Regions from separate parts of the Vibrio algivorus genome, predicted to be linked through region 4. Evidence: predicted binding sites of a transcription regulator. Region 4 holds the regulator's gene; each other region holds the start of a gene.
What was found. The regulator PurR, encoded in region 4, represses purine synthesis genes. The targets are predictions, from matches to a motif close to TNANGNAAACGTTTNCNTNA.
Positions count from the first base shown of each region.

Region 1: glyA (serine hydroxymethyltransferase) is a predicted target of PurR. The motif match lies at 1,575-1,594, and genes of this name have one in related genera.
Region 2: QQJ93_RS00550 (uracil-xanthine permease family protein) is a predicted target of PurR. The motif match lies at 1,462-1,481, and genes of this name have one in related genera.
Region 3: QQJ93_RS09190 (NCS2 family permease) is a predicted target of PurR. The motif match lies at 1,404-1,423, and genes of this name have one in related genera.

Region 1 covers NZ_BSPV01000009.1:139,295-142,513, forward strand. The annotation lists gene QQJ93_RS13000 (ABC transporter ATP-binding protein) at 1-224, shown strand, start outside; gene QQJ93_RS13005 (MliC family protein) at 239-637, shown strand; gene QQJ93_RS13010 (YitT family protein) at 694-1,296, opposite strand; gene glyA (serine hydroxymethyltransferase) at 1,686-2,936, shown strand.
Region 2 covers NZ_BSPV01000001.1:130,658-133,876, reverse strand. The annotation lists gene recG (ATP-dependent DNA helicase RecG) at 1-652, shown strand, start outside; gene QQJ93_RS00555 (hypothetical protein) at 671-952, opposite strand; gene QQJ93_RS00550 (uracil-xanthine permease family protein) at 1,557-2,918, shown strand.
Region 3 covers NZ_BSPV01000006.1:31,190-34,408, reverse strand. The annotation lists gene QQJ93_RS09195 (aminoacyl-histidine dipeptidase) at 1-642, opposite strand, end outside; gene QQJ93_RS09190 (NCS2 family permease) at 1,465-2,760, shown strand; gene gpt (xanthine phosphoribosyltransferase) at 2,799-3,219, shown strand, end outside.
Region 4 covers NZ_BSPV01000004.1:247,728-250,946, reverse strand. The annotation lists gene elyC (envelope biogenesis factor ElyC) at 1-482, shown strand, start outside; gene purR (HTH-type transcriptional repressor PurR) at 697-1,701, shown strand; gene QQJ93_RS06870 (ABC transporter substrate-binding protein) at 1,824-2,984, shown strand; gene QQJ93_RS06865 (ABC transporter permease) at 3,004-3,219, shown strand, end outside.

The sequences.
Region 1 (3,219 bases), on a different contig from region 4:
CGATTACTCACCCTAAATACAGAAATGCCAAACTTCGATGGGAAGAACAAGGAATTGGTGAACGCATTTTATTAAAAGGGGATATTCCATCGCCGATTGATAGACCTAAAGGTTGTCGCTTTGCTTCACGTTGTCCTCAAGTCATGTCAAAATGTCAGCAACAACCTGTTTTGATGGAAGATGAAAATTCACATCATTCTGTATCGTGTTTTTTATATAATTAATTGGATGGTGATTTATGACATGTAGTCAGTCGTTTTTATTTACAATGCTTTCTCTCGCATTACTGTCAGGCTGTACCACAGTTGAAGAACAACCAAGTTCCGATAATATTGCGACCACTACTTCAGTGGATGGCGTTAAGGTGGTGGGCGTTGCTTATAAATGTCGAATTGATCAGTCTGAAAGTGAATCACAAGGTAAGTTTGAAAAGCCTTTCTTAATTGAGTATTCCGGTCAGGAACAAGCAATGCTCGTTGAGCGTTCAGGCTCTTATCCACTTATTCGCGTAGAATCGGCATCAGGTAGTAAATATGCATCGGTAGATGGTATGCAAACATTTTGGGGAAAAGGAGATAAAGCTATTATCACTTTAAACCACGAAACCTTTCACGACTGCTTCCAAGTGAAAGAGTAAAGTTTTATAAAAAAGGGCCTTTGAGCCCTTTTTTTAGAACTGTAGTTTTAGAGTATTTATTGTTGGTATCTAACAGCATAGCGATTTGGCTTATGATTCATAGCTAATGTGATGTTTAATATAATCGCGCCGAGTACCGAAAGGGCGATAGTCCAGCTTGATACAAAAAATAGCGATGCGATAACAATACTACAATCGAGCAGCATTTGAGTTTTACCAACAGAGACTCCTGTCTTATCTTGGATTAATAAGCACATCACATTAAAACCGCCTAAGCTTGAGCGGTGGCGAAATAAAATCAACATACCAATACCAATTAATAACCCACCGGCTATTGCGCTAAAAATTTCATTGATCCGACTCAGCACGATAACGTTGTACAATTGGTCGGCAAAAATAGCGACTAACGCACCACAAAGGAGGCTATTAATCGCAAAGGCTTTCCCAAAGCGTAGCCAAGCTAAAGCATAAAATGGTAGATTAATAAAAAAATATAAGGTACCGAAGGATAAAGAAGAAAGTTGGCTCAGTAATAGTGCCAACCCCGCTGTGCCACCAGTAATGAGTTGCGCAGACGAGAGAAAAAACACGCCTAATGCGACTAAAAAACTTCCAACTAGTAGTGCAATTCCATCTTCTCGTTTTGTGTGTTTTTCCATCACTGAAATAATATTCTTGTCCATAATTAACGAAATTCTAATCAATGAAGTGTGATTATGGTACTTTTGTTAGAAAATCATGGTTAACGAGTTGTATTCGAATGTTTACGCAAATGTAAACTTATTATATGGTTTGTACACCATAAACAAAGAATGGTGGAAATCTGTTCACTATTACTTTTCTTCAACCTAATTGTTAAGTTTTTGCATGCAGAAAGTTGAGATTGCTACTTTCTGATATGGATCAAATTAGGTAGAATAACGCCTATCAAAAACAGTGACGAAAACGTTTGCTTTGCGTCGTTGGCTGTATTTTTACGAAACTTACCGTTTTTATGGACCTTTCGGGTTTTTAGGACTTTTCAGATAATCTGAACCAGGAGATACAAATGCTTAAGCGTGATATGAACATTGCGGATTACGATGCGGATCTTTTTACCGCAATTCAGGAAGAAACTCTTCGTCAAGAAGAGCACATTGAGCTTATTGCTTCGGAAAACTACACCAGTCCACGTGTGATGGAAGCCCAAGGTTCTCAGCTAACCAATAAGTACGCAGAAGGTTATCCTGGCAAGCGTTACTACGGTGGTTGTGAGTACGTTGATAAAGTAGAAACTTTAGCGATTGAACGTGCATGTGAGTTATTTGGCGCTGAATATGCAAACGTACAACCTCACTCTGGTTCTCAGGCGAATAATGCAGTTTACATGGCGCTGTTAAATGCAGGTGATACCGTATTAGGTATGAGCCTAGCGCACGGCGGTCACTTAACTCACGGTTCACCAGTAAACTTCTCTGGTAAGCTTTACAACATCATTCCTTACGGCATTGACGAGAAAGGTCAAATTAACTACGAAGAAATGGAAGCGCTAGCGGTAGAACACAAACCAAAAATGATCATTGGTGGTTTCTCTGCTTACTCTCAAGTTTGTGATTGGGCGCGTATGCGTGAAATCGCAGATAAAGTAGGTGCTTACTTCTTCGTAGATATGGCTCACGTTGCTGGTCTTATCGCGGCTGGTGTTTACCCGAACCCAGTGCCTCATGCGCACGTAGTTACGACAACAACGCATAAAACGCTTGCTGGCCCACGCGGTGGTTTGATTCTTTCGAATGAAGGTGAAGACCTTTATAAAAAATTAAACTCAGCGGTTTTCCCTGGTGGTCAAGGTGGTCCTCTAATGCACGTTATCGCGGCAAAAGCGGTAGCTTTCAAGGAAGCACTAGAGCCAGAATTCAAAGAATACCAAGCTCGCGTTGTTGCCAATGCAAAAGCGATGGTCGCAGAATTTATTGCTCGCGGTTACAACATTGTTTCTGGTTCAACTGAAAACCATTTATTCCTTGTTGATCTAATCGACAAAGATATTACTGGTAAAGAAGCCGATGCTGCTTTAGGTTCAGCTAATATCACAGTAAATAAAAACTCAGTACCAAACGATCCACGTAGCCCATTTGTAACTTCTGGTATTCGTGTTGGTTCACCATCAATCACTCGTCGTGGCTTCACTGAAGAAGATGCGAAAAACCTTGCTGGCTGGATGTGTGACATTCTAGACAACATGGGTGATGAGTCTGTGATTGAAGCAACTAAAGCAAAAGTATTAGAGATTTGTAAGCGCAAACCAGTTTACGCATAATATTTCTGGATAAAAAGGAGCGATTTCTGCGGCAGAGGTACTCATTTACTAGCGTAAAATCCGTGCCTCTTTCTTGAACTCGCTCTTTTTATTTTGAAATTAAACTCGTTGTAAAACAGTTTATAGCAGCGTCAGATAAGAGACGAATTTCGTAACTCGAATCTAGAGCGCTTCGCTTCTCGAAAGAGATAAAACCCAGCCAGAAATGGCTGGGTTTTGTTTTGGGATAATACCAATCGTACTAAATTATCTAATCATCCTTGCTTGTTAAAAGGCTCGATAA
Region 2 (3,219 bases), on a different contig from region 4:
TGCTTGTGCCCAAGAAGGCAAGCAAGCTTATTGGGTATGCACCTTAATTGATGAATCAGAAGTATTAGAAGCTCAAGCGGCAGCCGATACCGCGGAAGAATTGCAACGCCAACTACCGGAACTCAAAATTGGTTTGGTACATGGACGCATGAAACCCTCGGAAAAACAACAAGTCATGCAGCAATTTAAATCCGGTGAATTACACTTGTTAGTCGCCACTACCGTGATTGAAGTTGGAGTCGATGTACCTAATGCCAGTTTGATGATCATCGAAAACCCTGAACGTTTAGGGTTGGCCCAACTTCATCAGCTACGTGGACGGGTTGGACGAGGGTCAGTAGCCAGCTCTTGTGTACTGTTGTATCACGCGCCGCTTTCAAAGACCGCACAAAAACGTCTCGGTGTGTTACGTGAAAGTAACGATGGCTTTGTCATTGCTCAAAAAGATCTCGAAATCCGCGGCCCCGGTGAAGTCCTTGGCACCAAACAAACAGGCTTAGCGGATTTTAAAATAGCGGACTTACTGCGTGACCAATATTTAATTCCTGAAGTACAACGCATCGCGCGCCACATTCATCAGCAATATCCAAGCAATGCCAAAGCGATTATTGAGCGTTGGTTAAAACAAAAAAAACAATACCTTAAAGCCTAAAATTAGAAACAATTCAATTCAAATGTTACTCGATAAAATTTTTGTGTTCTCATATTGAGCAGTTAAATAAGAGAATTCACTCCCTTCTTCGTTGTCTGAAATTTCCACTTCATGAACAACATTCTTATAGCCTAATGTATATTGTATTTTACTGTTGTTAATCTCTATATTGGCCTTTTCGGGTACCAAGTTAGCTCTAACACCAACAAACACAACATTTTGAGAAACTGAAGCAATCGCACTACTACAAAAAAACATGATGACACATCCAAATGTCATAAGTTTAAACGTCTTGCACATAAGCACCTCCCGCTTATGAATTCCCATTAGCCTCAAGAATAACCCCGAAAAAAGCATCATTCCGCCAAATAAGTCACAAAACAAAAGCCCCATTCTGCAAAATGAGTCACAAAAAAAAGTCTTCTTTAATATTAATGAACATAAATTAACCTCTATTTATAGTCCCCTTTCTTTTTTCATAACAGACAGAGGTATTATTTAATAGAGCGCACTGATCTTTTTTGATTGAGTTTTGTTCAAGATAAAAGCGTTTTAGGTAAGGCAAGTCGATTGTAGTTATGCTAAGTAAATGAGACTTAACGAAGAGGATACGGAATCTCCTACCGCGATGTACTCACTCAATGGCTACTGGAGATCCTGAACTGCGCTCCTACGTCGCTTTTCAGGATGACGCGTCACTTTTAACTTCCGTTTTTACACGCAACACGAAACACGCCACCCGCAACCGTCTCTTTCCCTTCGGCTTTCGAGCCACGAGAAGTGAAACGCCCTAGACTCGATAATCGCTTACGCGCAAACGTTTGCTTTCTTTGTCCAACCTTTTATAATATGCGCAAAATTCTTGACGTATCAGTCAACAAATATTTGGATAATAAGGGAAATTATGAGCGCTTCACAAGCACCTCGTCCAACCGAGTTAGTGTACCAATTAAACGACCGTCCACCGTTACCTCAAACTGTTTTTGCTGCTCTACAGCACCTACTTGCGATGTTTGTTGCCGTCATTACTCCTTCCCTTATTATTTGCCAATCTTTAGGCGTTCCTGCCGAGCAAACCAATACCATTATCAGTATGTCACTGTTTGCTTCGGGTATTTGTTCATTTATCCAAATCCGCACTATTGGTCCTATTGGTTCTGGTTTACTTTCCATTCAAGGCACCAGTTTTAACTTTCTCGGGCCAATCATTGGGGCGGGTTTATCTTTAAAAGCTGGAGGAGCCTCGATTGAAACCATGATGGCTGCGATTTTCGGCACTATTTTGGTCGCATCGAGTGCGGAAATCTTCTTATCTCGAATTTTACAGTACGCACAAAAAATCATTACTCCACTCGTGTCTGGCATCGTTGTGACTTTAATTGGCTTAACGCTGATCCAAATTGGCTTGGTATCGATTGGTGGTGGTTATGGTGCAATGGAAAACAACACCTTCGGCAGTTTAGATAACCTAGCACTTGCAGGTGTAGTGTTAGGTTTAATCGTGATTTTAAACCGAGCAAAAAACCCATACTTGCGAGTTGCTTCTATTGTGATTGCTATGTTTGTGGGTTGTATTGTGGCTTATTTCATGGGAATGCTTGATCTCAGCCAAACGGCTCATACCGAGGTAGTCGCTTTACCGATTCCAATGCAATTTGGATTAGGGTTTGATTGGTCGTTATTTATTCCTTTAGTACTGATCTTCCTGATCACGGCACTAGAAGCAATTGGGGATATTACTGCCACTTCAGAAGTTTCAGGAGAGCCTGTTGATGGCCCTGTTTATCTAAAACGTATTAAAGGTGGCGTATTGGCAGATGGTTTGAACTCAGCGATTGCCGCCGTATTTAATAGCTTCCCGAACTCAACCTTCAGCCAAAACAACGGCATCATTATGCTAACAGGGGTGGCAAGTCGTTATGTGGGTTATTTTATTTCTGGCATGCTGATTATTCTCGGTTTATTCCCTAGTGTCGCAAGCTTTGTTCAGCTCATTCCAGAACCTGTACTTGGTGGTGCTACCATCGTAATGTTCGGTACGATTGCCGCGGCAGGGGTTCGTATTATTTCTCGAGTCGATCTAGACCGCCGCGCAATTTTAATTATGGCATTGTCATTTTCGATGGGATTAGGTATTGCACAAAAGCCTGAAATTCTGCAATTTATGCCAGAGTTTATTAAAAGTATTTTCTCATCAGGTGTTGCAGCAGGTGGGATCACAGCGATTGTGCTAAGTATGATACTGCCGGCGAGTAAAGAAGATTAAAAGGCGGAGCGAATCTCGTTTATCGGGCGCTTCGCTGCTCGTTACTCGGAAAAGATTAAAGGCTCCTAGTCCCTAGTCCCTAGTTTCTGGTTCCTAGGAAGAGCCGCTCAGCGATCGCTGTGGCTTTTACATACACGAAACACACAAAAAAATGTCATCCCTGAGGAGCCGCAAGGTGACATCAGGGATCTAGTGAAAGCCTGCTATAGATCCCGGATAACTCGTCCCTCGTTTCCGGGATGACAACTTTTCCTGTTAAATCAATCTCTAATAGTACATTTTCTTCTATTCCTAACCCCGA
Region 3 (3,219 bases), on a different contig from region 4:
ACCTTTAACAGCAAGTTTGAGAGTGATATGGTCACTTGGCATTGCGTCACGCTCTAAATCAAAAATGATTGAAGCATTTACACCACCGGCACAACCCATGTAGATTTCGCCTTCTTGCTCTGAATCAGTGTTAAGTAGAATATCAGCATCAAGCCAACCTTCTTGTAGTGCAAAAGCACCTGTCATTCCAGCCTCTTCATCAATAGTCAGCAGTACTTCTAATGGGCCGTGTTTAATGTCTGTTGAAGCCAGAACCGCTAAACATGAAGCCATGCCCATACCATTATCAGCACCTAGTGTTGTACCTTTCGCGGTTACCCACTCACCATCAATGTAAGGCTGAATTGGATCTTTGGTGAAGTCGTGCGTTGTGTCTTCATTCTTTTGTGGCACCATATCAATATGCGCTTGAAGAACGACTTTCTTTTTGTTTTCCATTCCAGCTGTTGCAGGCTTAGTAATAAAAACATTACCAGCATCATCACGTTTAACGGGTAAGTTTTGTGAGGTTGCCCATTCAACGATGTACTGAGCAAGTGCTTCTTCATGCTTTGAAGGATGAGGAATGGAGCAGATTTTATCGAAAAATTGCCAGACAGGTTGAGGGGATAGTTGACTGATTTCAGAATGTTGATTCGACACAAAAGACTCCTAACTGATTTATCTACCCTGATTATGTTAATTAGGATAGTTGAAATAGGTGATTTATAGCCAAGTAACTTCAAGGTGCAGTTCTGTTGCTAGCGTTTATTTACCCCAATTGAATAGACGAGCTATGCTCATAGGGCTCATTCACTTGTCACCTCACTGCAACGATAATTACTATGGGTATAAATAGTATGAGTAGAATAATGCTACTTGAAAGGCCGGATGTACAGCATAGAGATAAGATAAATGCCTTCAATTGAGGTGTATCAAACTTTAAAGATCCGTTACTCTTATTTTTGTGTAATTTTATTACCATTTATTGTGGTTATCATTGCATAACTTTCTTTTTTAGTATGATGAAAAAGAATAATTAGTAATTTAATTACCGGCCCTGTATTATCTCGTTACTTCTTGATGATAGTAAACATGAATCAATTACTGTCTTGGATGTGTACAAATATTGATTTACTGATAGCAGACGGTATCCATTATTTATGGCTACTAGTTATTGACGAGATCCGATGTTTGTGTTACCCCCTTTTGTTTAGAATAGATGGGTCGCTAAGGTTACAGAATTCTATTGCCACCTACTGTTTAGGTGGCTTTTTTTATTCATATACTGAAGCAACTGACATCTTGAAATCATTTGGGAGATAAATCTCATTGAGATACCTCGAGCAAAAAGTATTAAAATTGATATTTGTATCAGATACAGATTGCTTTCATTAGCATTATTTGGAAAACTACACGCCTTTTTATTAAAACGATTGCGCAATCGTTTAAATTTTGCTGCTACGCACACTTTAGGGACATCACATGTTAGAAAAGTTATTTAAGTTATCGGAGCACGGTACCAACGTGAAAACCGAAGTCTTAGCCGGCGTTACGACGTTCTTGACGATGGCTTATATTATTTTTGTTAACCCTGCAATTTTATCTCAAGCTGGAATGGATCATGGCTCAGTGTTTGTGGCTACGTGTCTTGCTGCTGCAATTGGCTGTTTTATTATGGGCTTTTACGCCAATTACCCAATTGCTCAAGCGCCAGGTATGGGGCTAAATGCTTTCTTTACCTACACGGTAGTACTAGGTATGGGACACACTTGGCAGGTCGCTTTGGCAGCAGTATTCTGCTCGGGTATTTTATTCATCATATTAAGCTTATTTAAAATTCGTGAGCTTATTATTAACTCTATCCCTATGTCATTGCGTTTAGGTATTTCCGCTGGTATTGGTCTTTTCTTAGCATTAATTGCATTAAAGAACGCTGGTATAGTGGTAGGTAGCCCTGCAACATTAGTTACCGTTGGGGATTTAACTTCAATACCTGCAGTTTTAGGTGCACTAGGCTTTGTATTAACCATTGTACTTGTTCATCGTGGATTTAAAGCGGCGGTAATGATTGCTATTTTGGCGATCACTGCGATTGGCGTGATTTTAGGCAATGTTGCTTATGGCGGGATTGTTTCTATGCCACCAAGCATCGCACCTACTTTCTTACAACTTGATTTCTCTGCAATTTTAGATGTAGGCATGATTTCAGTCGTGTTTGCTTTCTTGTTTGTCGATTTGTTTGATACGGCTGGCACATTGGTAGGGGTAGCAAACAAAGCTGGCTTTATTGGTAAAGATGGTAAAATCCCTCGTTTGAATAAAGCGCTATTATCTGACTCAACAGCTACTTCGATTGGTGCATTGCTAGGTACATCAAATACTACATCGTTTGTTGAAAGTACTGCAGGTGTTGCTGTAGGTGGTCGTACAGGCTTAACTGCAGTTGTCGTTGGTATTTTATTCCTTCTTGCATTATTCTTCTCACCATTAGCCGGTATGGTTCCAGCCTATGCAACAACAGGCGCATTATTTTATGTGGCTATCTTGATGTTATCAGGCCTCGTTAATATTGAGTGGGATGATTTAAGTGAAGCGGCACCTGTTGCAGTAGTTTGCTTATTAATGCCATTAACTTTCTCGATTGCTGAAGGTATCGCAATGGGTTTTGTGACCTATGCAGCGATTAAACTACTCAGCGGTAAAGCGCGTGAAGTGAACATTGGCGTTTGGATTCTAGCCTTAATATTCTTGTTGAAATTCATTCTTACGGGTGCTTAATTGCATCTTAGAAACAAAAACAAAGCAGGTTTTATTTTATGAGTAATAAATTCATTATCACTTGGGACAATATGCAAATGTATTGTCGTCAATTAGCGGCCAAGCAAATGCCAGCTGAGCAGTGGAAGGGTATTGTTGGTGTTAGCCGTGGTGGTTTAGTACCTGCAGCTATTTTGGCTCGTGAACTTGGTATTCGCTATGTTGATACAATTTGTATCTCTAGCTACGACCACGATCACCAGCGTGAAATGAAAGTTTTAAAAACCATCGAAGGTGACGGTGAAGGTTTCCTTATCGTCGATGATTTAGTGGATAGTGGTGATACAGCTCGTCATATTCGCGAAATGTACCCTAAAGCTAAGCTTATTACAGTATGCGCTAAGCCTGCCGGTCAAGATCTTGTTGATGATTATATTGTCGATATTGCTCAAGATACATGGATTGAGCAACCTTGGGATA
Region 4 (3,219 bases):
TGATGCGTCTTGCGGAAGGTATTCGTATTTTACACCTCTACCCTGGAGCAAAATTAATTTTGTCTGGTTATAACGGTGGCACATCGGTAAGTAATGCACGAATGATGGCGAATGTTGCTGTTTCATTAGGCGTAGCAAAATCCGATATCATTCTATTAGAAAGTGCTCAAGATACTTGGGATGAAGCGCATCAAGCGGCAGGTTTTGTTGCTGATAAACGTATGGTACTGATCACCTCTGCCAGTCACATGAAACGTGCTATTGGTGAGTTTAACAAAGCAGGACTTGAACCTATCCCTGCACCGACCAATTACTTAGCTTTTGATGATATTAAACAGCCATGGGATAAATATTCTCCACAAGCGAAATATCTAGAGCAAAGTGAACGTTATTGGTATGAGCAGCTTGGTCGATGGTGGTCTTCTTTACGCGACACACTAAGTAACCAGAAGAATTCCGGTACGGCTACAACGTTAGAGTAACGAGATAATACGCGAGCAATCGATAACGTTGCTGCTAACGTGCGGTATTTGTTTTGTCATAAAAATGCCATATCTGATTGTCAGTCATGGCATTTAAGACTAAAATCGTAGTTCATAAAATACAGAATAAAATTAAGTCGCTGATTAAAGGCGACTTTTATCTTTTTAGATTAGAATAAATCCGGCGAAGACGTCGGCATAAAGGAAATTCACTATGGCTACAATTAAAGATGTCGCACGTATTGCAGGTGTTTCTACCACCACAGTGTCACATGTCATCAATAAGACTCGTTTTGTTGCAGAAGCAACTCAAGAAAAAGTCATGGCCGCAGTGAAAGAACTGAATTATGCCCCAAGCGCTGTTGCCCGTAGTCTGAAATGCAATACCACTAGCACCATTGGTATGTTAGTAACGCAGTCAACTAATCCATTTTTTGCCGAAGTAGTAGATGGCGTAGAAAGCTATTGTTACCGCAAAGGTTACACTCTGATCCTTTGTAATACTGGTGGCCGTGCAGATAAACAACGTGATTATATTCGTATGTTAGCTGGCAAACGTGTTGATGGCCTTTTAGTGATGTGTTCAGACTTAGATGCTGATTTACAAGAGATGCTAGATGGTCACCCAGATATTCCTAAGGTCGTCATGGATTGGGGCCCAGAAAGCTCTCAAGCAGATAAGATCATCGATAACTCTGAAGAAGGTGGCTATTTAGCAACTCGTTACCTCATGGCTCAAGGTCACAAAGATATTGCTTGTCTAAGTGGTCACTTCGAAAAAGTTGCCTGTAAAGAACGCATCTCTGGCTGCAAACGCGCATTAGCGGAAGACGGTTTAACGCTTCCAGAAGAGTGGTTACTTGAAGGTAACTTTGAGTGTGATACCGCCGTGATCGCTGCAGATAAAATTCTTGCTATGGAGAAAAAACCAACCGCCGTTTTCTGCTTTAACGATATTATGGCACTCGGCTTAATGAGCCGCTTACAAGAAAAAGGCATGAAAGTACCAGAAGATATTTCGGTTATTGGTTACGATAACATTGATATTTCACCTTACTTCTCACCACCTTTAACGACAGTTCACCAGCCAAAACGTCGTCTAGGTAAGAATGCGGTAGAGATTTTATTAGAGCGTATTAAAGATAAAAATCATGCTAAGCAGACATTTGAGATGTTCCCTGAGATTATTGAACGCTCTTCGGTAAAAACATTGAAATAGTAGTATTCTTAGCCGAGTAACGAATAACTAAACCAGCGCTGATGTCGTTGGTTTTTTTATTGAAATTTTTTAGGCGGATCATCTGTCTATATTGATATACCTAACTTTGTATAAGGATATACATGAAACGTCTGCTACTTAGCTTCATTTTGATCACTCTGCCACTGCTTTCTTCTGCTAAAGATATCTCCATTAGCCAGTTAGATTGGCAACAAGTTGAACAACGAGCAAAAGGACAAGATGTTTACTTTAATGCTTGGGGTGGTAGCCAAGAGATTAATGACTATCTTCGTTGGGTAGCAAAGCAAGTAAAACAAAAGTATGGCATTGAACTTCACCACGTTAAGGTCACTGATATTTCCGAAACCACCACTCGCCTGCTCGCTGAAAAAACTGCTGGAAAACATTCTGGTGGTAGTGTCGATATGGTGTGGATCAATGGTGAAAATTTCAAATCAATGAAGAATAACCAATTACTCTACGGCCCTTTCGTTTCAAGCTTGCCAAATTGGAAAAAAGTCGACTCTAGTCTCCCTGTCACTAATGATTTTTCTGAACCAACAGAAGGATTAGAAGCGCCGTGGGGGGTGGGTCAATTAGTCTATATTCATGATCAGAAAAAGTTACCGACACCCCCACAGTCAGCACAACAATTATTCGATTATGCAAAACACCACCCTGGGCGTATTACCTACCCTAAGCCACCTCAGTTTCATGGCACTAGCTTTTTAAAAGCCTTACTTATCGAACTTTCTGATGAAAAGAGCGCGCTATCTAAGCCCGTTGATGAAGACTCATTTACTCAAGTAACTCAACCTTTATGGGATTACTTAGATGCTATTCAACCTTATTTATGGCAACAAGGCCGCCAATTCCCAACCACTCAACCTGAAATGCTGCAATTGCTCGATGATGATCAAATTGATATTGCTCTTACCTTCAACCCAAATGAAGTTTTTTCAGCCCAAGCAAGCGGTAAGTTAGCCCCAACAACGAAAACCTATGCATGGAAAAATGGCGCATTGTCTAACATTCATTTTCTTGCCATCCCATGGAACGCTAATGCAAAAGAAGGGGCATTAGTCGTAATTAACTTTCTACTCAACCCTCAAGCACAATCACGTAAAGGTGATATCAATGTCTGGGGAGACCCATCAGTATTGCAAACCAAATACTTAACAGGCAGTGCTCAAAAAACGATGTTATTTCCCTCAATTGAAGAGCCTCACCCTAGTTGGCAAACCGCACTAGAACAGGCTTGGATTGAGCGATATAGCCAATAACAACGAATTAAGGGCGCTCATGCAAAGCAAGCAAAGACGTATGCTAAGCATCGGTTATTTACTGGTGATTTTGATCTGCTTTCTCCCCCTTTTTCCGGGGGTGTTAGGCATGGTAATCCCTGCTTTTGGTTTCATTCCGCCGCTTGGTCTAAATATCTTTACCTTGGATGGATTTATTTCAGCTATCAGTTGGCCGGGGGTTGAGCGTTCTCTCTTACAAACCATAATGATCGCG